3 regions of the Mesorhizobium sp. WSM4806 genome follow, and region 2 is predicted to be linked to each of the others. Evidence: riboswitches for the same ligand, from Rfam matches in the RefSeq annotation. Region 2 holds a riboswitch; each other region holds the start of a gene.
What was found. Region 2 has a riboswitch for cobalamin ahead of AC0L2M_RS25850 (aromatic ring-hydroxylating oxygenase subunit alpha). Riboswitches for the same ligand answer to the same signal wherever they lie in the genome.
Positions count from the first base shown of each region.

Region 1: it holds a riboswitch for cobalamin, as region 2 does, so the genes downstream of both, metE (5-methyltetrahydropteroyltriglutamate--homocysteine S-methyltransferase) here and AC0L2M_RS25850 (aromatic ring-hydroxylating oxygenase subunit alpha) in region 2, are expected to answer to the same signal.
Region 3: it holds a riboswitch for cobalamin, as region 2 does, so the genes downstream of both, AC0L2M_RS04430 (DUF1636 family protein) here and AC0L2M_RS25850 (aromatic ring-hydroxylating oxygenase subunit alpha) in region 2, are expected to answer to the same signal.

Region 1 is NZ_JBVVQZ010000025.1:44,393-48,333, reverse strand. It holds gene metK (methionine adenosyltransferase) at 1-660, shown strand, start outside; gene AC0L2M_RS30140 (adenosine kinase) at 769-1,761, shown strand; cobalamin riboswitch at 2,155-2,353, shown strand; gene metE (5-methyltetrahydropteroyltriglutamate--homocysteine S-methyltransferase) at 2,469-3,941, shown strand, end outside.
Region 2 is NZ_JBVVQZ010000019.1:39,515-43,455, reverse strand. It holds gene AC0L2M_RS25855 (FAD-binding oxidoreductase) at 1-631, opposite strand, end outside; gene AC0L2M_RS25850 (aromatic ring-hydroxylating oxygenase subunit alpha) at 655-1,902, opposite strand; cobalamin riboswitch at 2,016-2,218, opposite strand; gene AC0L2M_RS25845 (hypothetical protein) at 2,215-2,337, opposite strand; gene AC0L2M_RS25840 (DUF680 domain-containing protein) at 2,725-2,931, shown strand; gene AC0L2M_RS25835 (DUF680 domain-containing protein) at 2,999-3,223, shown strand; gene AC0L2M_RS25830 (DUF680 domain-containing protein) at 3,298-3,534, shown strand; gene AC0L2M_RS25825 (ABC transporter ATP-binding protein) at 3,725-3,941, opposite strand, start outside.
Region 3 is NZ_JBVVQZ010000002.1:375,760-379,700, reverse strand. It holds gene AC0L2M_RS04440 (cobaltochelatase subunit CobN) at 1-922, opposite strand, end outside; gene cobW (cobalamin biosynthesis protein CobW) at 941-1,978, opposite strand; gene AC0L2M_RS04430 (DUF1636 family protein) at 1,975-2,409, opposite strand; cobalamin riboswitch at 2,448-2,650, opposite strand; gene AC0L2M_RS04425 (winged helix-turn-helix domain-containing protein) at 2,680-3,879, opposite strand.

The sequences.
Region 1 (3,941 bases), on a different contig from region 2:
TCCGTCCGTTATGAGGGTTTGCGCCCGGTAGCGCTTGATACCATAGTCCTGTCGACGCAGCATGACGAGGAGGTCTCACAAGCCACAGTCCGCGAAGGCGTCATTGAGGAGATCATAAGGCCGGTCTTGCCCCACGACTTGGATACGACGGGGATAAGATTCCTGGTCAATCCAACAGGCCGGTTCGTGGTCGGTGGGCCGCGCGGCGACTGCGGGCTCACCGGACGCAAGATCATCGTCGATTCCTACGGTGGGATGGGGCGTCACGGCGGCGGCGCCTTTTCGGGCAAGGACCCGTCCAAGGTTGATCGCTCGGCCGCCTATGCGGCGCGGTACGTCGCAAAAAATGTCGTTGCAAGCGGCCTTGCGGATGTCTGCGAGGTTCAGCTTGCCTACGCGATCGGTGTGGCCGCGCCGGTGTCTATCCTGATCAATACCTTCGGAACCGCAAAGATCGACGAAAAAAGGATCGAGCGCGTCGTTCTTGAGCTTTTCAATCTTCGACCGAAAGGCATCATCAAGATGCTTGATCTCTTACGCCCAATATACCGCAAGACCGCGACATACGGACACTTCGGCCGCGAAGAGCCGGAGTTCACGTGGGAAAGGACGGACAGAGCTGAGGACCTGCTGCGTGAGGCAGGACCGGCAGCAGCGTGATGCGCCGATGTTGGATGCAGCGGCATACGGCAACTCCATTCCACACCTGCAAAAACCCGCCCGCGCCCGGCGCGGCAGAGGGTGGGTTTTTGGCGGAGATATGAATAGATGCTGGACTATGACGTGCTTTGTATCGGTAATGCCATTGTCGACATCATCGCCCAGTGCGACGAGGCATTCCTTGAGACGAACGGCATCATCAAGGGCGCGATGAACCTGATCGACACGAGGCGCGCCGAGCTGCTCTACAGCCGCATGGGCCCGGCCATCGAAGCCTCCGGCGGCAGCGCCGGCAACACGGCGGCGGGCGTCGCCAGCTTCGGCGGCCGCGCCGCCTTCTTCGGCAAGGTCTCGAACGACACGCTCGGCGAAATCTACGCCCATGACATGCACGCCCAGGGCGTGGCCTTCGACACCAGGCCGCTCGATGGCGAACCGCCGACGGCGCGCTCGATGATCTTCGTCACGCCGGACGGCGAGCGCTCGATGAACACCTATCTCGGCGCTTGCGTCGAGCTCGGTCCGGAGGATGTCGAGGCGGACAAGGCGTCGGGCGCCGCCGTCACCTATTTCGAGGGCTATCTGTGGGACCCGCCGCGCGCCAAGGAAGCGTTCCGGCAGACGGCGAAGCTCGCCCACGCAGCCGGGCGCGAAGTGTCGATGACATTGTCGGATTCGTTCTGCGTCGACCGCTACCGCGAGGAGTTTCTGGAGCTGATGCGCTCGGGCACCGTCGACATCGTGTTTGCCAACAGCCACGAGATCAAGTCGCTGTACCAGACCGCCTCGTTCGACGAGGCACTGGCGCAGATCCGCACGGATTGCAGGATCGCCGCCGTGACCTGTTCTGAAAAGGGCTCGGTGATCGTGCGCGGCGGCGAGACCGTGGTGATCAAGGCGACCGCGATCAAGGAACTGGTTGACACGACAGGCGCCGGCGATCTCTATGCCGCCGGCTTCCTGCATGGCTACACGCAAGGCCGCGACCTGCAGACCTGCGGCGACCTTGGCTCACTGGCGGCCGGATTGGTGATCCAGCAGATCGGCCCCAGACCCCGGCAGAATTTGCGCCGCGAGGCTGAACAGGCGGGTTCGCTGTAGGGCGGCATTTCCGCCACGTGTTGCCCACCTTCCTGTTGTGCAGGCTGTCCAGACGAGCGCGTGTAAATCGAACGCGTACCAGTCCGAGAAGGATGGCGGTTTTTCTCCAAATTTCTGGTTGTTGAGGCTCAGGACTTGTCGCACTTCGGGCCAGTACTGCCGCCCGATCATGAATGGCCAACACGCGCCATTTTTGACGAAGTTCGTTTTGGGACGGAATCGTACAAATGGCAGATTGCCCGAGCGGCGAGGCACAGCCTGCGCAGACCGGAGAGTGGCGCAGAAGGCTCAGCTCTACGGCGACCTGCGACTTGGGAACGCGCCGCAGGTAAACAGTTCACATAAACACATAAACATTTCTTTATACGTTATTGACAACAATGCGAGCTGCTGCGATTGTCCGCATGTCGTGGTTCTCCGCAAGGTGTTGCCGTAGCGGAGCTAAGAGGGAAACCGGTGCAATGCCGGCGCTGCCCCCGCAACTGTAAGCGGCGAGCCAACCCACCAATGTCACTGGGCGACCTGCCCCGGGAAGACGGGGCAGAGGCTGTGACCCGCGAGCCAGGAGACCTGCCACGGTGAACAACGTCCACGGGCGGGGTGTCTGGTGGCCGCGGCAGCTCGGTGTTCATGCCGGCCTGCTAGCGCCTTCCTTGTCCCCGCCCCAACCATCGGGGTATGGAATGAATGTCTCCCAGCAAGTTCCCATAGCAACGCTTGGCATGCCGCGTGTCGGTCGCCGGCGAGAACTGAAATTCGCGCTCGAAAGCTACTGGTCCGGAAAATCTTCTGCTGCCAACCTTCTCGCGACGGCGAAGGCACTCCGTGCCGCCAGCTGGAGCGAGCAGCATGATCGCGGCGTGTCGAAAATCCCGTCGAACGACTTCTCACTGTATGACCATGTGCTCGACACCGCAGCAATGGTCGGCGCCGTGCCAGCTCGTTACGGCTGGACGGGCGGCGAGGTCCCGCTCGACATCTACTTCGCGATGGCGCGCGGGACGCAAGGCGATACTGCGGGTTGTGGACACGCCAGTCACGGGCATGCGGTTCAGGGGCAGCGCGTAACCGCGATGGAAATGACCAAATGGTTCGACACTAACTACCACTACATCGTGCCGGAGCTGAGCCAGGATCAGACATTCGCCCTCTCGTCGACGAACCCAGTCGATCACTTTCTGGAGGCAAAAGAGCTTGGCATCCATACACGCCCGGTCATCCTTGGACCGGTCACCTTCCTCAAGCTGGCGAAGTCTCCCGACCAGGGTTTCGATCCGATAGCGCTCCTACCGCGGCTGCTGCCCGTCTACGAGCAACTCCTGCGGACGCTGGAGCTCTCGGGGGCGGACTGGGTGCAGATTGATGAGCCGGCGCTTGTGCTCGATCTTAACCCGAACGAACGAGCTGCCTTCGAATTCACATACGGCCAGCTGTCGAAAGCCGCGCCCAAGTTGAAAATTATGCTGGCGACCTATTTCGGGCCGCTGGGAGACAATCTGGAGACCGCGCTTTCGCTGCGCCTGGCGGGCCTACATCTCGACCTCGTGCGCGCTCCCGAGCAGTTGGAGACGGTTGGTCGGCTCGCACCGAAGGATCTGGTGCTCTCACTTGGCTTGATCGACGGCCGCAACGTCTGGCGCGCGAATCTGGCTGCCATTCTCGACCGCATCAAGCCGATCGTTGCCGGCTGGCCGCTGGATCGCGTCGAGATTGCGCCTTCCTGCTCGATGCTTCATGTGCCGATGGACCTGCGGATGGAGACCGCGCTCGATGTGGATGTCAGTTCGTGGCTGGCATTTGCCGCCCAGAAGAGTGAAGAGCTGCTTGTGCTGGCCCAAGCCTTATCCGAAGGCAGGGAGGCCGTAGCAGGCGCACTGAAAGCTTCTGCCGAGGCGGCCGCCGCGCGCGCAATGTCTACAAAGGTCCATGATCCGCTCGTCCACGGTCGAATTAGCAGCATTGACGGCGTCATGAAGCAACGAAAGAGCGCATTTGCCAAGCGCTCGAGAGTCCAGGCCGACACGCTCCGCCTGCCGCCGTTCCCGACGACGACCATCGGGTCCTTCCCGCAGACGCCCGGGGTGCGCAGGGCGCGCTCCGCTCACGCGAAGGGCCGGCTGAGCTATGTCGACTACCAGGCCTTCCTGAAGAAGGAGACTGAGGCGGCTGTGCGTTGGCAG
Region 2 (3,941 bases):
GCCGTATCGCGTCGATCCGGCCCATATGGCCGAACCAGCCCTCACGGCTGGACCGCTCCTCGATCATGAAGCCGAGCGTCAGGCCCGGCATGCGGCTGCCGAGCAGCTCGAGCTCCTTGCGGAAGATGATCTCCTCGGGCTTTCGCGCGCAGTTGACGAAGCCGACATCTGTCCATGGCGCGCAGTCGTTCAGCCAGCGCAGCATCGACATCATCGGCGTCACGCCTGAGCCGGCCGAAATGAACAGATACTTGGCCGCTGGATGGCTGTGCAGCGAAAAGTCGCCCGCCGGCCCATAGGCCTTCACGTGAACGCCGGGCTTCAGATTGTCGAACATCCAGCGGGTGCCGAGGCTGCCGGCCTGCGCTTTCACCGTCACCGCGATCGAGAACGGCCTCGACGGCGAGGACGACAGCGTATAGGTCCGCATCATCGGGCCCTCGGTGGTCGGCAGTTCCAGCGTCACGAACTGCCCCGGTCTGTAGCGGAACCAGGTCTGGTTGTCAGAGCGGAAGGTGAAGGTCTTCACGTCAGGCGCCTCGTCGCTGACGCCGATGACTTCCAGCACCTGGAGCCTGTCGTTCCAGGGCGCCATCTCGTCGAGATGGCGGTAGAGGCCAAGGTCCGTCATCGCATTCATCCCCTTGACCTCGTTCAGGCGACGCTGCGCAGCGCCGGCCGCCCGGCCTCGGCAAGGCGCGGCCCGATGAAGGAGGCGTACCATTCGACGAACTGGATGACGCCGCCCTCATGCAGTTCCGAATAGGGGCCGGGCTCATAGGCCGGCGACAGGATGCCGAAGGCGTTTTCCTCGACAATGCGACGGTCCTGGTCGTTGGTCTCGGTCCAGACATGGGTGAGTTCGGCGAGGTCGTAATCGACGCCTTCGACCGCGTCCTTGTGGACAAGCCATTTGGTGGTGACGGCCGTTTCCGTGGCACTGATCGGCAGCACGCGGAAGGTGACGGCATGATCGCCGAGGATATGGTTCCAACTCGTCGGATAGTGATAGAGCAGCAGCGAGCCGATACGGTCGGTCGAAACGCTGTCGGAAAGGTTCTTCTTCACCGCGCGTCTTCCCGTCATCGTGTAGCTGACGGCGTCGCGCAGCAGCGGCGCGCGGGTGGCGCGATACTGCCCGGCCGGATCGATGCGGAACTTGCTCGGCAAGCCCGCCGCCTCGCATTTCGCCCAGTGCGCGAGCATCTCTGGATCGCTGTCGGCGCCCTGCACGCCGGTGACGGTCGGCGCTTCCGGGAATGTCTTGCAGAGTTCCGGATGGTTGCCGGCGCAATGGTAGCACTCGCGGTTGTTCTCCCAGACGAGCTTCCAGTTGCCCTTCTCGACGATGGTCGATTCGAAGGCGATTTTTGCCTCGCGCAGCCGGTGCGGCAGGAGGTAAGGCTCGATCATGGCGCGCATCGGCGCGAAGTCGGCCGGCTCGTTGGCCAGGCAGATAAAGATGTAGCCGCCAACGCTTTCGCAAGCCACCGGCTTCAGGCTGAACTGGCTCTTGTCGAAGCCGTCTGCCATCTGGCGAGCAAACAACAGCCGGCCGTCCAGCTCGTAGGTCCACTGGTGATAGGGGCAGACCAGCTTCGCCGCAGTGCCCTTGTCGGCATTGCAGACACGGCTGCCGCGATGCCGGCAGGAATTGTGGAAGGCATTGATCTTGCCTTGCTGGTCGCGGACCAGCACGACCGGATAGTCGCCGATCTGGGCGGTGATATAGCTGCCAGATTTCGGCAACTCGCAATCGTGGCCGATGAACAGCCAGTCGCGATACCAGATCAGCTCCATGTCGAGCTTGAAGAAATCTGGATCGGTGTAGAAGGGCTGCTCGAGCGAATAGCCTTGCCTGCGGCCGTGCAAGAGCCTCAGCATGTCGTTGCGCGCGTCCATGTCCTGTCCTCGTGTAAGGACTGAACTGGTGGTGATGGAGGGAGGACCGTTTGCACGCCGGCGACAGGGCCGGACGTGCATCATCCACCTCTTGACCGCCCACCGCGATCAGTCGAGTCTGAAAATCTCGGGCTGGTTTCCGGGCTCTGGAGTGTCCTTGCGGACTCGTCGCGACACCTTCCCAGGCTTGTGGCCCAGTGGTCTCCCGTTGCGACTTGAACTCCACCACCGTTGCGGGGGCAGCGCCGGGTTCTGACCGGCTTCCCAATTCTCCGCTTCGTCGTCACCAAGCGGCACCTGAGATGGCGTGATCTAATCATGCCGGCCGGCTGACTGCCGGCATGAAAGCGACATCGTATCCATGCGGCGCGACACCGCCGGCGAAACCTGCAGGTTTTTATCTGCAGGGCTGAAACCCGCTTTGTCGGCGGCCATTGTCGGCTGCCGTGACATCGAAACCGACCCGCGGCGGAGACCAGGAAGGTTAACAGTTTACAAAAGTGACTATTAGCCGCTTCTAAAATCGAACCGAACGGTTCGTTTCTGTTGACAATGCGTGCAGCACGCAGTGAACGCAGATCCGCCAATCCGTCAAATCGTCGAACGGCAAATTTGGCATAAGATATTGAAACGAACCATAAAACCATAGTGGTAGATGCCTCTGGTACAATTTCAAGGTGTAGATTCTTGTTCCACACGGAACAACTTCGTGATTGGAATCCGCCGAATGGCCTTCCCACATCGGGGCTATCCGAACGACGCGCGCATCCTCCCAAGACACGCCGCTAGACGGACTGAAGACCAAGATACTGGAGTACTAAAATGAAAAAGATCGCTCTTGCTGCCGTCGCCGCTCTGGCCATCACCGGCAGCGCCTTTGCCGGCAGCGACCATTATGGGTCCAACGCCGCCAACCAGCCGGCCGTCGCGGTCGACAGCTCGTATACGGCCTCTGTCCAGACGCCGGCTCACGCTGAAAAGCAGCCCGTTGGCCAGGGCGCCAACCGCAACCTTTTCGGCAACAATTAACAGCTGGTCCCAAACAGCAAAGTGGCGGTCCGCCGCTCGGGATCTGAGGAACTCAGGAGTATTTGAAATGAAGAAGCTCATTCTTGCCACCGCCGCCATTGTGGCCATCTCCGGCAGCGCTTTTGCCGGCAGCGACAACTTTGGATCGAACGGCGCCAACCAGCCGGCCGCTGCGGTCGACAGCAACTCGTACACGGCTTCGTTTCGGAATTCGGCTTCGGCGCAGAATCCGGTTCCGGCTGACGAGAAACCCGTCAACGGCAGCGACCGTAACCTGTTCGGCAACAACTAACAGTTCGTTCCAACAGCGGCGGCGGCATTTGCCCGCCGGGCTGGCGGAACCAAGAAAATCCAGGAATTTTGAAAATGAAGAAGATCGTTCTTACCGCCGCCGCGCTTTTGATTGCTGCGGGCGGCGCTTTTGCCGGTAGCGACAACTTTGGCAGAACCGACATCAACAAGCAGGCGACCATCAACGTCGACAACACGCAGACTTCTTCGGTACGCAATACCGGCTCGCCGGTCTACAAGCTGCTCAACTCATCGGGCGACGTACAGAAGTCCGCCCCGCAGGGCAGCGACCGGAACCTGTTCGGCCGCTAGCGCATCGGCCCGAAAATCGGTTCCGATTTTCGGAAAGCACGATGCGCAGGGTTAAAGTGTTGGAGCGTACCTTTGTGCGTCCACTTGGACGCACGTCGCTCTAACAGCGACCGGAACGCACAAGAGTGGCGGCTTTGCCCGCCGCTCTCGTTTTTGGGTCACCAAACATCCATCAGTTCGGCTGCTGCTCTCAGGCTGCCTTTGCTTCCGCTTTGTGGAGCGTGAATGAATGTCCGTCGGCATCGAAAATATGCAGGTCGCCGGCATCGGCATTCAACCGCAGCGCAGCGCCGCGCTTGACCCCGACATTGCCTGGCAGCTTGGTGACCAGCGGCAGGTCGGCGCGGCCGATGTCGACATAGACGAGCTGGACCTCGCCGAGTTGCTCGACATAATCCACCGTTCCC
Region 3 (3,941 bases), on a different contig from region 2:
TGGCGGCCGGCTTCAGCGTGGCAAGCGCGGTTTCGACAAAGGCAAGCGAGGCCGGGTCCTTGAGGCTGGAGACGAAGATCGGCACGGGGGCCATGCCGCGCTGCCGCAGCGCTTCAAAAAGCGCGTCGATCGGCGCGACATCGGCGGCGAGCAGCATCGAGCGGTAGAAGAGGATGGGCACGACGTCCCCCTCTCCCTCGAGGGGAGGGTGGCCCGCAGGGCCGGGTGGGGTCGTTGCGGCAGTGCTCGACGTTTTTTGCTGTTGGCGCACTTCAGAGCGTTGGCGCACTTCACAGGCGACCCCACCCCCCCGGGGGGGGGCGGCCCCCCCCCCCCCGGGGGGGGGGGGGACGTCGCGCTCTATGACACCGCGTCCTGGTTGATAGTAGCCCGCCTTCGGCACGACAACCGGCTCCGCGACCGCCACATCTGATCCGGCGAGACTTGCCAGCCTTTGCACCAGCGCCGTCATATTCTCCGGGCCGCCTTCGCGAAAATAGCCGAGCAGGCCGTCGAGCTCCCGGCGCGGCAGCGTCGAGCATTCGATCAGTCGCAGATCCTCGTCGCGGCATTCGCCGGGCAGCAGCGCCAGTTTTATGTCGTGCGCGCGGGCGGTCGAGGCGAGCTGGTCGCAGCCGTAGCGCCACCAGTCGTAACCACCGAGGATGCGGACCAGAATAACCCTGGCGTGCCGGGCGACGCTGTCGATCCAGAGGTCGACGGACATCGGGTGGCGCAGGTCGCGCAAGGCCGCCAACCGCATCGACGGCAGGCGATCCGCGTCTGCCTGCCATGCCGCCGCCAGCCCGGCCAGGTCGCTGTCGGTGAAGGACAGCGCCACGACATCCGCAGGCGTCTGCCTGAGATCGACAGGCTCGGCGAGATCGTCGAGCGAGGCGGATGTAGTGGTGAGGATGTGCATCGCAGCTCGTGCCTGAGGTCAGCCGGCGAGAATACGCTCGATGGCCGGGCGGTTCAGCCCTTTCAGGCCGATGACGACGAGGCGCGAGCGGCGGTCGTCGTCGGCAGTCCAGGCGCGGTCGTAGTAGTGGTTGACGCGCGGCCCGACAGCCTGCAGCAACAGTCGCATCGGCTTGCCGCCGACCTCGACGAAGCCTTTTACGCGCAGCACGTTTTCTTCCTCCGCCGCCGTGGCGACACGCAAAGCCAGCTCATCGGGATTGGCGATCGACGGAATATCGATGACGAACGAGTCGAAATCGTCATGCTCGTGATCGAGCTCGTCGTCGTGGTGGGTCTTGCGGTTCTCGATGTCGTCCTCGACGGCAAGGCCGAGGCCGAGCAGCACGGAGGGATCGACCTTGCCCTGCGAGGTCGGCACGATCTTCACCGCGCGGGCGGCGTGCTTGCCGATGACGGCATTGGCGCGGGCCGAGCCGGTGGCGTCCATCAGGTCGCTCTTCGACAATATGATCAGGTCGGCGCAGGCGAGCTGGTCCTCGAACACCTCCTCGACTGGATCGTCGTGGTCGAGCGTCTCGTCCTGCGCGCGCTGCGCCTGCAGGGCGTCCATGTCGTTGGCAACGCGGCCTTCGGCCAGCGCCGGTCCGTCGACCACGGCAATGACGCCGTCGACCGTCACCCGGCTCTTCACCGTCGGCCACTGGAAGGCCTGGACCAGCGGCTTGGGCAGGGCCAGCCCGGAGGTTTCGATCAGGATATGGTCGACCCTGGGCGTCAGCGACAGGATCTGGTCGAGTGCGGGGACGAAATCGTCGGCGACGGTGCAGCAGATGCAGCCATTGGCCAGCTCGACGATGTTTTCCTCAGGGCAGGTGTCGATGCCGCATCCCTTAAGAATCTCGCCGTCGATGCCGATGTCGCCGAACTCGTTGACGATGATGGCCAGCCGCTTGCCGCCGGCGTTTTCGAGCAGATGGCGGATCAGGGTCGTCTTGCCGGCGCCGAGGAAGCCGGTGACGACGGTGCAGGGCACGCGGGAGACGGAAGTGGTCATATCTGGTCCTTCGAAAGGTCGAGGGGAGGGATGCGGGCAACGAGGCCGCGCTTCAGGCAATCGGGGCGACCGCGCCATGGGATGAGGCCGTCGGTCGAGGTGGCGAAGAGTTTTGCGCCGGTGATGAGATCGGCGCCGCTGGTCGCGGTCAAGTCGCCGAAGACATAGCTCCAGCAGCCGTCGCGCAGGATAGCGGCGCTGAGGCGGCGCTTGCAGTTGCCGAGGCATTCGACGCTGCGGATACGGATATTTTCGCCAGAGGCGGCGCGGCGCGTGTCTTCGGCCAACAATTCGCCGGCGCGGGGATGGCCGTCGGAGCCGGTCTCGTCACGGCAGGAGGCGCAGACGATCACGGTGACGTCGGCCAGAGCATCATCATCGCCGGACAATACGCCCGCTGTCTCAGCCGAAAAACTGCTGTCGCGTTCCAAATCAGGCTCCTTGCCCGGAAAACCCGCCAGGCGATCGGATTTTTATGTCCTAGACGGCAGGTCTCCTGGCTCGCGGGTCATCGCCTTGGTGCCGCCTTCCCGGGATTTTCCCAGTGGTTATCGGCCTTGGCTCGTCGCTTACAGTTGCGGGGACAGCCGCGGATTTGAAATCGGATTTCGCACCGCATTCCCTCTTGGCTCCTCCCTTTGCCGAGAGGAGACCGTCTGAACCGGATTTAGGCTTGTGGAGGCAGTCGTGTCAACGCACGTCTACGACGCCGCAATGTCGGCGAGAGCCGAACCCAGATCCCCCGCAGGCGTCACCTCGATGCGTTCGAGCCCGAGCCAGCCCTGCATCAACTGCAATTCCTCAAAAAGTTCGGCGGCGGTTTGCGGCGGCGCGCCGGGCTCGGCATAGGCGGCATGGACGCGCAGCACGCCGGCCCGGCGGTCAGCCCTAAGGTCGATGCGCGCCACGATCCTTTCGCCGAGCAGGAACGGCAGCACATAATAGCCGTATTGGCGCTTTTCGGCAGGGGTGTAGATCTCGATGCGATAGCGGAAGTCGAACAGCCGTTCCGTGCGCGCCCGCTCGAAGACGACCGGATCGAACGGAGCGAGCAAGGCGCGCGCCTCGATTTTGCGCGGAAAACGGGCGTCCCTGTGAAGATAGGCTTGCTTGCTCCAGCCTTCGACCCGAACCGGCAAAAGATCACCGGCGTCGACCAGTTCCTCAATGCGGCCTTTGATATCAGCGGGAGAGAGGCGGAAATAGTCGCGCAGGTCGCCTGCTGTGGCGACGCCGTGGGCGCGGGCGGAGATGCGCAGCAATTCGCGGTGCGCATCCTCAGGCGAGGGCACCGGCAGGGCAAGTGTCGCCGGCGGCAGCACGCGCTGCGGCAGATCATAAAGCCGCTCGAAGCCACGACGCGACGCGGTGGTGATGCGGCCGGCCCAGAACAGCCATTCGAAAGCGTGCTTGGCGTCGCTCCAGCCCCACCAGCCGCCTGAGCCTTTCTGGCCCTCCAGGGCGGAAGCGGCGATCGGGCCGCGTTCGACGACCTCGCGATAAATGTCTTCAATGTAGGCGGCGCGTTCGCGGCCCCACTTGGCCAGCCCGTTATACATTTCCTCGCCGCGCTCGGCCCGTTCCATGCGCCAGCGCATCAGCGGATAGGTTTCGACCGGCAGAAAGGAGGCTTCGTGCGCCCAATATTCGAAGACTTTGCGCTTGCGCGTCACGGCGGCGTTGTCGAGCAGGGCGAGCGGGTAGGGGCCAAGCCGCGAATAGAGCGGCATATAATGGGCACGCACCACCGCGCTGACGGAATCGATCTGCAGCAGACCGGTCCGGGCAAGCACACGGGCCAGATGGCGGCGATCGGGCGTGCCGTTAGGGCGAGGATCGGCAAACCCCTGTGCGGCAAGCGCGATGCGCCGGGCCATGGCGAGCGAGATTTTTTCCTTCATGCAGACGGCACTCTGTCGGCGTTCGACCAAAGGTGGGAGAGATGATTCCGCACCATGCTAGC